Regions from separate parts of the Faecalibacterium sp. 3 genome, predicted to be linked through region 2. Evidence: riboswitches for the same ligand, from Rfam matches in the RefSeq annotation. Region 2 holds a riboswitch; the other holds the start of a gene.
What was found. A riboswitch is a leader RNA that binds a small molecule or an ion and turns the genes downstream of it on or off. The one in region 2 is predicted to bind FMN.
Positions count from the first base shown of each region.

Region 1 (5,922 bases), 1.8 Mb from region 2:
CGTGGTAACAGCAGTGGAATACATCGACGCAGCCATGGTAGGCCACATCGGTGCATCGGCTACAGCCTCCATCGGCATCGTCAGCTCCAGCACTTGGCTCATGCATGGAATGCTGGCCGGTCTGTACATGTCCTTTGCCATTCAGGTGGCGCAGTATCTGGGGGCCGACCGGCAGGCAGACGCCCGCGGTGTGCTGCGTCAGTCTATGATCTTCAACCTTGCAGTGGGCCTTGCGGCAGCCGCCTTTGGCATCGGCATCAGCCGGTTTCTGCCCGGATGGCTGGGGGCAGACCCGTCCCTGCGGGCGGATGCATCGGCTTATTTTGCCATCTGGTCCGCTTCCCTGCCCTTTTTGATGGTCATGGGCACCTATTCCTCCATGCTGCGTTCCTGCGGCGACGCCCTGACGCCGGGCCTGATCAGCGTATTGACCTGCGTGCTGGATGTGATCTTCAACTTCTTCCTCATCAACCCCACCCGGCAGATGACGGTGCTGGGCCGCACCATGACCGTGTGGGGCCTCGGCTGGGGCGTGCCGGGCGCGGCGCTGGGCACCGCCTTTGCCACTGCCATCAGCGGCACGCTGACGCTGGCACTGCTGCTGCTCCGCGATGGCCCGCTGTGCATCCGCAAGCCCGGCTCCTGGCAGATCACCAGAGCCTGCCTGCAGAACCTCTGGAAGGTGGGCACGCCGCTGGCCGCCGAACGCGCGGCCCTTTCCTCCGCACAGGTGCTGCTCATCCGCATCGTGTCCGGCCTTGGCACCACTGCCATTGCGGCCAACAGTCTGGGGGTGAGCGCCGAAAGCCTGTGCTATATGGCAGGCTACGGCATTCAGGATGCCGCCCTTGCACTGGTCGGTCAGGCTGTAGGCGCAAACCGCCGGGATATGTCCAGACGTTTTGCATGGCTGTGCACCTGCATGGGCATAGGCATCATGGCTCTGACCGGTGCAGGCATGTATCTGTTTGCGCCCAATCTGATGGGCATCTTCACCGCAGACACCGCAGTCATTGCACTGGGTGCGCAAGTGCTGCGGATCGAAGCTCTGGCTGAGCCCATGTTCGGAGCCAGCATCGTTGCCAGCGGTGCCATGCAGGGCGCCGGCGACAGTGCCGGCTGCTTTGTGCTGAACCTCGTCAGCATGTGGGGCATCCGGCTCACCCTTGCCACCCTGCTGGCCCCGCACTTTGGGCTGGTGGGCGTGTGGTTTGCCATGAGCTTTGAGCTGACCATGCGCGGCGTGCTGTTCCTTGTGCGGCTGGCGCGTGGCAGATGGCTGGACAAGGGCGCACTGGCCTGATCGACCGCTGGCGGATCTATTTTCCTGTAAATAACAGCTCCCCGGCCGGGAACCGCACTGCGGGACCTGACCGGGGAGTTTTGCTGTGGTTATTTGATTTGAGAAGAAAAAAGTGGAGAACAAGTTACTTTCTGCCGTGCAGGATGGGAGACAGCGGCTTGTAGATCAGCAGGCACAGTGCTGCGTCCAGCAGGCCCTTGACCAGCGTAAAGGGCATGTTAAAGACGACCAGACACTTGATGAGGCTGTCTGCGGAGGGCAGGATCGCCTGATACATGCCAAGGATCGCCTCCAGCGGCATGTGGTAGAAGGTGACATAGGCCGGATAGGTAATAAAGTAGTTGGACGGTACGCTGAACACAGCCATGGCTGCAGCGCCTGCAATAGCACCAATGATGGCGGTCTTGCGGCTCTTGTGGTGCTTATAGACAACGCCTGCCACAGCGGAGAAAACCGCACCCAGCATAAAGTTGCACAGCTCACCCACACACGCGGTGGAGGTGCCCTTGATGACGATGTGCAGCAGGTTCTTCATAAAGCTGATGACCACACCGTACACCGGGCCAAGTGCGAATGCGCCCAGCAGAGCGGGCAAATCGGAGAAGTCCATCTTGACGAAGGACGGGATGAGCATCGGGATGGGAAACTCAATGAACATCAGGATAAAGGCCACTGCGCTGAGCATGGCGGCAACGGTAAGATTGTGGGTCGTGTTCTTTTTCATGGTTATGATTCCTTCCCGGGCAAAAGGCCCTGTAAAAATGTTCCGAAAGCTCTTTTCGTATCGCAGAAGCTGTTCCCATAAGCATTGCACACCGCCTGAGCGTCTTTGTCATTCGGTACGCCCTGCTCATGAAAGCAGTTTCTTATTTTGGAACGGGAAGGACAAACAGAAAAGCGCCCTGCTGCAACAAAAACACTGCAACAGGGCGCGTAGACAACAATTTGCCTGCCGTTTCTTACATCCGGACTATACCGTTGGTCCCGGAATCGCACCGGGTCAGCACCCACAAAAGGTGGTCGCGGACTTGGAGAGATCTCTCATTGTCATTGCACGCCGTTTGAACTTTTTTGTTCCTTTGGCACGCTCCGGCAACGAAAGCAGCTTCCTTACCGCCAGTGGGGAATCACACCCCGCCCTGAAACGAACTTTCTGGCACAGAGTATAGCGTGCCGGCCCCGGCTTGTCAAGAGGGAACTTTTTGATTTGTATATTTTTTATCAAAGTATTCCTTTTTTTGTTTTCCTCTCAGCCTTGCTCCGGCGGGTGTGATATGATATCATGGATGCGCTGTAAAAATTCAGGAGGTTAAAATGATTTTCTCGATCCGTGATCTCTCGTTTGAGCTTGGCTCGCTGCTTCTGGAAGGCTGGCTGGCGCTGGCTGCGCGTGCGGTGTGCGCCCTGCTCATCCTGCTGGCCGCATGGCTCGTGCGCCGCTGGCTGAACAAAAAGGGCATTCCGGCGCTGCTTGCCCGCAGCTGGTATTTTACCGGCACGCCCATCCTGCTGCGCAGTTTTTCCACCCCCATCCTGCGCATGTGCAGCGTCATTGGTGTGTATCTGGCCGCCGCTTCCCTGCCATGGGCCATTTCCGGCATTCCAAAGCTGCTGCTGCTCTGTTTCCGTCTCGCCATGACCTTTCTGGTCTGCGAAGGGCTGTATGCCGCATCCGATCTGGCCGACCTGCTGCTGGCTTCCTGCAGCCCGGAGATCCGCTCCAACAAAACGCTGCGCTCTCTGCTGGATACCACCTACAAGGTGCTGGTCATCGTGCTGTGCGTGGCTGCGCTGGCGCAGGAGGTGGGTTTTCCCATCGGCAGCATCGTAGCCGGTGCCGGACTTGTCGGCCTGACCATTTCGCTGGCTGCACAGGAAAGCGCCAGCAACCTGTTTTCCGGCATCGTCATCCTGCTGGATAAGCCCTTCTCGGTGGGCGACTGGATCACCGTGGGCAGTGTGGAGGGCGAAGTGATCGACATCAATTTCCGCTCCACCCGCATCCGCTCTCTGGATAAGACCATCAATGTCGTCACCAATAGCCAGATCTGCGCCTCCACGGTAAAGAACGCGGCCCTGCGCACCATGCGTCCCTATAAGTTCAACCTTGGCGTCACCTACAATACTACCCGTCCCAAGCTGGAAAAGCTGATGAAAGACCTGCAGGCCATGCTGGATGCCAGCCCGTATACCAACAAGGGCACCAACATCGTGCAGCTGGCAAACTTTGGGGATTCCAGCATCAACATTCTGGTCTCCGCCTATCTGGTGACCAATGTCTACGCCGAGTTCCTGCAGATGCAGAACGACCTGAACCTGAATATCATGGATATCATGCAGGCTGACGGTGTGGATTTTGCCTTTCCCTCCACCAGCGTGTACATCGAAAAAAATTCCTGACACCAGAAAAAAATGCCGCTCCAGCCAAACCGGAGCGGCATTTTTCTTTTGTTTATTCGTTTGCAGCCTTATTCAGCTGCACCTCGGCAGCTTCTTGCGCCTCTTCTTCCTTCTGATAGATTTCAAATGCCGACCACATGGGTACAATGTCCCTGCCGCAGAGCCGGCGCTCAATACAGGACCGCCAGCACCCGGCCCAGAGCCCTGCAGCCCTTCTTGGCCCCCAGACCACTCCATTGACCGCGCTGTTGATGCCTGTGATGGTATCCAGCATCCTGATTTCCCCCTCTTGTTAAAAAATGCGGGCAGGAACCTTTCAAGGCTCTGCCCGCATGTCAGGATGCTTATTCCACACTCTGGTGCGCACCTCAGCAGGCAGTCACACCATTGTGTCTGTTCGTTCTTGCCCCGTACCCTCTTGCGGGTACGGGGCATACAGGGTATCATAAAATTTCCGCATACGCAAGATTTTCAGATAAAATGCAGGAATTTTCAGTTTGGCCTTGTCTATGCTGAATTTTGTTATCGTATGACTTTTCATCGGTTATAATGCCACATCAAGCGCCATCATCAGCGCAAACCCCAGCACGATGCTCACCACACCGGCAGGCTCATCCTCTTCCACCGCCTGCGGGATCATCTCCTGCGCGGTCACGCACACCATGCAGCCTGCCGCCGCACTGAGCAGCCATGGTAGCGCAGCTCCGACCTGCTCCGCAAGGGCGAAGGCCAGCAATGCGCCCAGCGGCTCCACCAGCCCGGACGCAGCGCCTGCCAGAAACGCCCGGAGCCGTGCACAGGAGCCATGGGCCAGCGGCAGACTGACCGCCGCACCTTCCGGGATATTCTGCAGGCCGATGCCAAGGCTCAGTGCCAGTGCCCCGCTGATGGCATCCGGCTCCCCGGTCGACGCCATGGCAGCGGCAAGCCCCGCCACCATGCCCTCGGGCAGATTGTGTAAGGTCACAGCCAGGATCATGCGGCCGCTGTGCCCTGCCCCGCCTGCCAGCAGCTGTCCGGCAAACTGCTCCACCTGCAAAAGGCCTACTGCGCCCAGTACGAGCCCTATCGCCGATGGGATCCACGCAGGCAGTGCCAGACCGCGTCCCCGCTCAATGGCGGGCAGCAAAAGGCTCCACACGCTGGCCGCCAGCATGATGCCTGCCGCCATGCCGCACAAAATGCGCTGTGTGCAGGGCCGGGCCTGCCGCCGCAGCAAAAACACACCCGCCGCGCCCAATGTAGTGCACGCCGCCGGAAACAGCAGCACCCATGCAGTCAAGATCATCCGGTTCAAAACAGCATTCCCCCTTTGCCCGTTGTATGTGCGCAAAGGTAAAAAGGTGCAGAGCTGTCCGGAACGCCCTGAAAAAGCTTTCCCATGCGATGCGTCAGCCGCATCCTCACCCGAGATCCTCTCAGCTTTATTTCTGTCCGGAGCAAAGCCTTATTCCGCAGGTTTTATCTGAACAAATGATACGACCCTTCCGCCCTCATAAAAAACTTTTCCAGCTCATCTGCCGTTCCTTTGCCTCCAGGTTCAATTTTGCCAAAAAGCCTTTGGCTTTTGTCAACAAATTATAACAAAAGCGTAGATTTTCTTGAAGATATCACTTCTTTGCCCAAAAAACTCTTGATTTTTCAAATAAAAAGACTAGAATATCTTCTTGCAGCAAGGCTCCTCCTGTGGGGCAGCTGCAAGAATACTTTTGCATGAAGCAAGGAGATTTTAGATATGAAACTCAAGAATGTTTGTGTTGCTGTTGTCGCTCTGGCTCTGGCTGTTGGCATGACTGCCTGCGGCGGTTCTGCTTCCTCCACTGCTGCATCCTCTTCCGAGGCTGCTTCTACCAGCACTTCTGTTGCTGCTGAGGCCGAGGAGGACGCTTCTTCTGCTGTTGCAGAGGAGAACGCTTCTTCTGCTGTTGCAGAGGAGAACGGTTCTTCTTCTGAGGCTGCATCCAGCGAGGCTGCTTCTTCTGAGGCCGCTTCTTCTGAGGCTGCTTCCAGCGAAGCTGCTTCTTCTGTTGCAGCTTGATCGCACAGCGCCTAAATTCCAATAAAAGCTGAAGCCGGGCACAGGGAGCCATGAGTTTTCCTGTGCCCGGCTTTTTACAACAAAACGCACCGGATCGTTCAACGAGAACCACCCGGCGCGTTATTTTTTATGCTCCCCAGAACAGGATGCCCAGCGCTGCGGAGAGCAGGATCATCCCAAT
Region 1 covers NZ_JBLWFN010000001.1:1,937,618-1,943,539, reverse strand. Annotated here, with positions in the region: gene ACNSPV_RS09215 (MATE family efflux transporter) at 1-1,303, shown strand, start outside; gene ACNSPV_RS09210 (ECF transporter S component) at 1,428-2,027, opposite strand; FMN riboswitch at 2,253-2,454, opposite strand; gene ACNSPV_RS09205 (mechanosensitive ion channel family protein) at 2,618-3,703, shown strand; gene ACNSPV_RS09200 (hypothetical protein) at 3,756-3,977, opposite strand; gene ACNSPV_RS09195 (ZIP family metal transporter) at 4,248-4,991, opposite strand; gene ACNSPV_RS09190 (hypothetical protein) at 5,439-5,741, shown strand; gene ACNSPV_RS09185 (chromate transporter) at 5,869-5,922, opposite strand, start outside.
Region 1: another riboswitch for FMN. It lies ahead of ACNSPV_RS09210 (ECF transporter S component); the one in region 2 lies ahead of ribD (bifunctional diaminohydroxyphosphoribosylaminopyrimidine deaminase/5-amino-6-(5-phosphoribosylamino)uracil reductase RibD).

Region 2 (5,922 bases):
CCCCCCTGACCAAATTCCTCTATCCCTTCGATTTCACCGTGCTGATGAACTACAACCTCGAAGGCAATACTGCCGCCATCAACATGACCGTGATCAACGAGGGCGACACCAACATGCCCTTCAGCTTTGGCTTCCACCCCTACTTCAAGGCTTCCAAGCTGGAAAATGTGGACTTTGACATCCATTGTGCCACCTGCTCCGAGAGCGCCAAGGGCGAGCAGCCCGCTGCCCCGGAAAAGATCACCCTCACCCGCAAGGAAGGCGCCGACAACAGCGTGCGCCTGCTGACCGGCGTACAGTTCCCCATGACCCTCACCGACAGCGGTAACGGCCACAAGGTGACTGTGGATGCAGACGACAGCTTCGACCACGCCGTGCTGTGGCAGCAGGATGCCGAGAGCTTTGTGTGCATGGAGCCCTGGAACGGCTGGGCCAACAGCGTCAACGAGGAAGGCCGGCACGAGGTGCTGGAGCCGGACGAGGCCATGACCGCCGATTGGAGCATCACCATCGAGAAGGTCTAAGCTTCATATCATATAACAAAAAGGACACACCTGTCACGGTGTGTCCTTTTTGTTATAGTTCAGTTCTTTGCCGGAATCACAAAGCTCTTATTTTCCGCCGGGTCCCAGTAGAGCAATTCCACCCTGCCGCCCTGTGCCAGCAGTTTTTCCTTCGGCTCCTGCTTTTGCCAGCAGCGTTCCAGCAGCTTTTCCATGTCGGCATCGGCAGACACCTTCTCCGGGCAGAGGGTACTGCCCTGCCACTTGCCGTCTGTGTACAGGCTCAGCACACCGGCATTGCCCGCCAGAATCGCGGCAACGTCCTTCTTCATGCGGTCGTAGTCATACTCCACCGTCTTGTACTGCCCATGCCACAGGCCGAAGAAGAGCGAGAACTCGCCGCCCAGTTCAATGAGCAGATTCTCTTCGTTGTGCGGATTCTTGACCACAAAGGCCACATCTTCGTTTTCCATGTAGTCGAAGTCCGGCTCCTCATTCGTGTGCACGGTCACATGCTGGCTGCTCAGCGCCGCAAGCAGGTCCTCCTGCACGGCACTGGTATCCGGGATCTCATCATAATTGATATTTGCGTTCATGGGTAGATGCTCCTTTTCTCTGTGCTATTTGTGCTGTTATTTTTCACCAGACCGCACAGGCCTACTTATTTTCCTTCATATTGCCGGATCATTTTTATACGCTGTGTAACAGAATACATAAAACGGCTCACCCTACTTCACATTAGATCAATGCTTTTTGACTCTAACCATCGAACACACAACCTCGACACGATCCGGATTGTCCAAACTCAATTCAAGGTCATGGTCAATGATGGGCAGCTTGAACCGGACAGACTTCAGCCACTGTCCGTTAGGCTGGCGTTCCGGGTAGATCTGCACCTCATCGATCAAAATCTCCACCAGCCTGCGGCGTTCCGCCTCGGTCATGGTGGCATAAAGCTTGTCGAAGCAAATCAGGATCTTATAGATGTTGTCACCTGTGATTTTGTCGGCTTCAATGGTCTGCTTCTTTGCCCGGGCATCCATCAGTCCATTTTCCGCCTCTTCGATTTTATCGTACATCTTATAAAGGCGGTCGTCAAGGTCGGATTTTCGGGCGATAAAGTGCCGGTCGTCCGGGTCAAGGCTGTCGATCTCCTCCATAAGCCGGGATTTTGTGGAGTAGTGCTGCCGCAGCTGCTTCTCATAGGCGGCGATCTCCTGCTCAATGGCAGTGGTATCTACCTTCATGTGTAGACCTTGGTCTTTTCTGCTGCCATTTCCAGCACCTCCCATTCGTACCGTCTTGTTCGGAATAGACTTTGCAAGCAAAGTCGTGTGCCAAAGGGCGCTGCTCTCGCCTGGCGACCCGCGCCCCTTTGGATTCTCCGTTCACATTGTCCTACGGACGATGTGATTTTATTGTTGTAGCGATTCGCTTCATCCCGGTTTCGTCCCGGTTTGCAGAATGCCCTTGCAATCCGAAAGGAGCCGTGCTATAATGCCGCTGTAATTGAATCAGAAATCTTCAGGGCAGGGTGCGATTCCCTACCGGTGGTACAGCCCACGAGCCGTAAGGCATGATTCGGTGAAACTCCGAAGCCGACAGTACAGTCTGGATGAAAGAAGATACCAAGCGCAGAGCCCGCACGGTTCTGCGCTTGTGGAGGCTGCTCTGGGATGCGTTTGCATTCTGGAGCTTTCTTTTTTGCACAAGGGTCCCTTGTGTCTTTTCGGCTTGCCCTGAACGTTTTTGTTCAGGGCTTTTTCTTTTGGAGGCGACACGATGAACGACAAAGACTATATGCGTCTGGCTTTGCAGCTTGCAAAAAGGGGCTGCGGATGGACATCTCCCAACCCGATGGTGGGTGCCGTGGTCGCAAAAGAGGGCAGGATCATCGGACAGGGCTGGCACCAGAGATACGGTCAGGCTCATGCGGAGCGCAATGCGCTGGCATCCTGCACCGAAGATCCGCAGGGAGCGACCCTGTATGTGACATTGGAGCCGTGCTGCCATTACGGAAAGCAGCCGCCCTGCGTGGATGCGATTCTGGACGCGGGCATTCACCGGGTGGTCGTGGGTTCTGCTGACCCGAATCCGCTGGTGGCTGGAAAGGGAATTGCAATCCTGCGCGCACACGGCATAGATGTGACCGAAAATGTTCTGCAAGAGGAATGCGATGCGCTGAACAAGGTGTTCTTCCACTATATCACCACAAAACGCCCCTTCGTTTCCATGAAATACGCCATGACGATGGACGGAAAAATCGCCACATACACAGGCGCTTCCAAATGGATCACCGGGGAAATTGCCCGGAATCATGTTCAACGGCAGCGACACCGATTCCGCGGCATTATGGTGGGAGTCGGAACCATCCTAGCAGATGACCCGCTGCTGACCTGCCGGATAGAGGGTGGCCGTGATCCCGTCCGGATCATCTGTGATACACATTTGCGGACACCGCTGCAATCACAGGTGGTCATGACCGCCAAACAGGTTCCGACCATTCTTGCGACCTGCTGCGGCGACCCGGAGAAGCAGGCGGCATATCAACAGGCCGGGTGCCGGGTCCTTTGTCTGGAAGCGCATTGCGGTCATGTGAATCTTCTGCAACTGATGGAACAGCTGGGGCAGGAGCAGATCGACAGCATTCTGCTGGAAGGCGGCGGAACCTTGAACTGGTCTGCACTGGAAAGCGGCATCGTGCAGCAGGTACAGGCTTACATTGCCCCGAAGCTGTTCGGAGGAAGGGATGCCAAAGCACCCATTGAGGGTGCAGGTGTCCCGCTTCCGGATGCTGCATTCCGCCTGAAGAACAGCCGATTGGAACAGCTTGGCGAAGATTTCCTGATCGAAAGTGAGGTGGAGTACCCGTGTTTACCGGAATCGTGGAAGAAGTCGGAACAATAAAATCCATCAATCGGGGACAGCATTCCGCCGTACTGACTGTTTGTGCAAAAACGGTTCTGGAAGGAACCAGGATCGGCGACAGCATCGCCGTCAACGGCATCTGTCTGACCGTCAGGCAGCTCTTCCCGGATAGCTTTGCTGCGGATGTCATGCACGAGACCTTGAACCGCTCTGCACTTGCACAGCTCACCGTTGGAAGTGCTGTCAATCTGGAACGTGCCATGCCGGCCAACGGACGTTTTGGCGGACACATCGTAGCAGGCCATGTGGATGGCGTCGGACGCATTGCTAATATCCGAAAAGACGATACGGCCATCTGGTACACCATTCATGCAGATTCTGCGATCCTTCGCTATGTTGTTGAAAAAGGCTCTATCACAATAGACGGTATCAGCCTGACCGTGGCTGCGGTGGAACCTACGGGCTTTTCCGTGTCCACGATACCGCACACCGTCCGTCAGACGAACCTGAACCAACGGCACAAAGGGGATTTTGTCAATCTGGAAACCGATGTTGTTGGAAAATATATCGAGAGGCTGCTTCCATCAGAAACACCGAAGCAAAACACGCTCACAAAAGAAATGCTGCTGCGCTGCGGCTTTTAAGGAGAGTTTACGATGAACTTCAATACCATTCCCGAAGCTTTGCAAGACCTGAAGCAAGGAAAAATCATTCTGGTAACGGATGACCCCGACCGTGAAAACGAGGGGGACTTCATCTGTGCTGCCGAATTTGCCACCACCGAAAACATCAACTTTATGGCGACCCACGGCAAAGGTCTGATCTGTATGCCGATGTCCGAGGCTTTTGTCCAGAAGCTGCAATTTCCGCAAATGGTGCAGTATAACACCGACAACCATGAAACGGCATTTACGGTGTCCATCGACCACGTTTCTACTTCTACGGGCATTTCTGCCGCAGAGCGTTCCATTACGGCGATGGCTTGTGTGGACGATCACGCAAAAGCAGAAGATTTCCGCAGACCGGGCCATATGTTCCCCCTTCTGGCAAAAAAGAACGGTGTGTTGGAGCGCAACGGTCACACGGAAGCAACCGTTGACCTGTGCCGTCTGGCAGGGCTGAAAGAATGCGGCCTGTGCTGCGAGATCATGCGGGAGGATGGCACGATGATGCGCACCGCTGAACTGGCAAAGCTGGCAGAGCGTTTCCAGATCAAATTCATCACCATCCGTGATTTACAGGAGTACCGCAAGTGTCACGATAAACTGGTCGATCAGGTGACGGCAGTGAACCTGCCCACCAAGTATGGCACCTTCAGAGCTTATGGTTTTGTGAGCCGCCTGAACGGAGAGCATCACATTGCACTGGTAAAAGGTGACATTGGCAATGGAAAGGATATTCTGTGCCGCGTCCACTCGGAATGCCTGACAGGAGATACATTTGGCTCTTTGCGTTGTGACTGCGGCCAGCAGCTGGCCGCTGCCATGACGCAGATCGAAAAAGAAGGCCGGGGTATCCTGCTCTATATGCGGCAGGAAGGCCGGGGCATCGGTCTGATCAACAAACTGCGTGCCTATGAACTTCAGGAGCAGGGCATGGATACGCTGGAAGCCAATCTCGCTCTGGGGTTCCATGGAGATGAACGGGAGTATTATCTCGGCGCGCAGATCCTCCGGGAACTTGGCGTAAAAAGTCTGCGCCTGCTTACCAATAACCCGGACAAAGTATATCAGCTCTCCGAGTTTGGGCTGGAGATCTCCGAGCGCGTACCCATTCAGATGACGGCGACCCCGTATGACCTGTTTTACCTGAAAACGAAGCAGGCACGGATGGGACATCTTCTGGAATATTAACAACGAAAGAGGTATTTAAAAATGAAAACATTTGAAGGCAAGCTGGTTTCTCAGAATATCAAGGTCGGTATCGTAGCTGCCCGATTCAACGAATTTATCACGTCCAAACTTCTGAGCGGAGCAATGGATGGTCTGCTCCGGCACGATGTGCAGGACGCTGATATTCATGTTGCATGGGTTCCGGGTGCTTTTGAGATCCCACTGGTCGCCTCTAAAATGGCAAAAAGCGGAAAGTATGATGCTGTGATCTGCCTTGGTGCCGTGATTCGCGGTTCTACCAGCCATTACGACTATGTGTGCAATGAGGTTTCCAAAGGCATTGCCACGGTCTCGCTGGAAAGCGGGGTTCCCGTCCTCTTTGGTGTTCTGACCACCGAAAACATCGAACAGGCCATCGAGCGGGCAGGCACCAAAGCAGGTAATAAAGGCTATGACTGTGCAGTCAGTGCCATCGAGATGGTAAACCTGCTCCGGGAAATGGATACCGCCGCAGAGTAAAATACACGCAGGAGTTTGCCATGATCGTTATAAAGACCCGACAGCCTGACCCGGAATTAGAGCAGAAGATCCGGATGCTTCTGGAACGAGAGCACATCGAGGCAGAGCAAATATCCATTGATTCATGGGAGAAGTTGGTTCTTCCGGGGCTTACACTGGACGGAATGACCCACGAAGTGTCGTGCAACGGCAGAAAAGTC
Region 2 covers NZ_JBLWFN010000001.1:185,052-190,973, forward strand. Annotated here, with positions in the region: gene ACNSPV_RS00825 (aldose epimerase) at 1-524, shown strand, start outside; gene ACNSPV_RS00830 (hypothetical protein) at 584-1,099, opposite strand; gene ACNSPV_RS00835 (resolvase) at 1,247-1,750, opposite strand; FMN riboswitch at 2,020-2,134, shown strand; gene ribD (bifunctional diaminohydroxyphosphoribosylaminopyrimidine deaminase/5-amino-6-(5-phosphoribosylamino)uracil reductase RibD) at 2,286-3,410, shown strand; gene ACNSPV_RS00845 (riboflavin synthase) at 3,374-4,015, shown strand; gene ACNSPV_RS00850 (bifunctional 3,4-dihydroxy-2-butanone-4-phosphate synthase/GTP cyclohydrolase II) at 4,028-5,224, shown strand; gene ribE (6,7-dimethyl-8-ribityllumazine synthase) at 5,246-5,722, shown strand; gene ACNSPV_RS00860 (winged helix-turn-helix domain-containing protein) at 5,743-5,922, shown strand, end outside.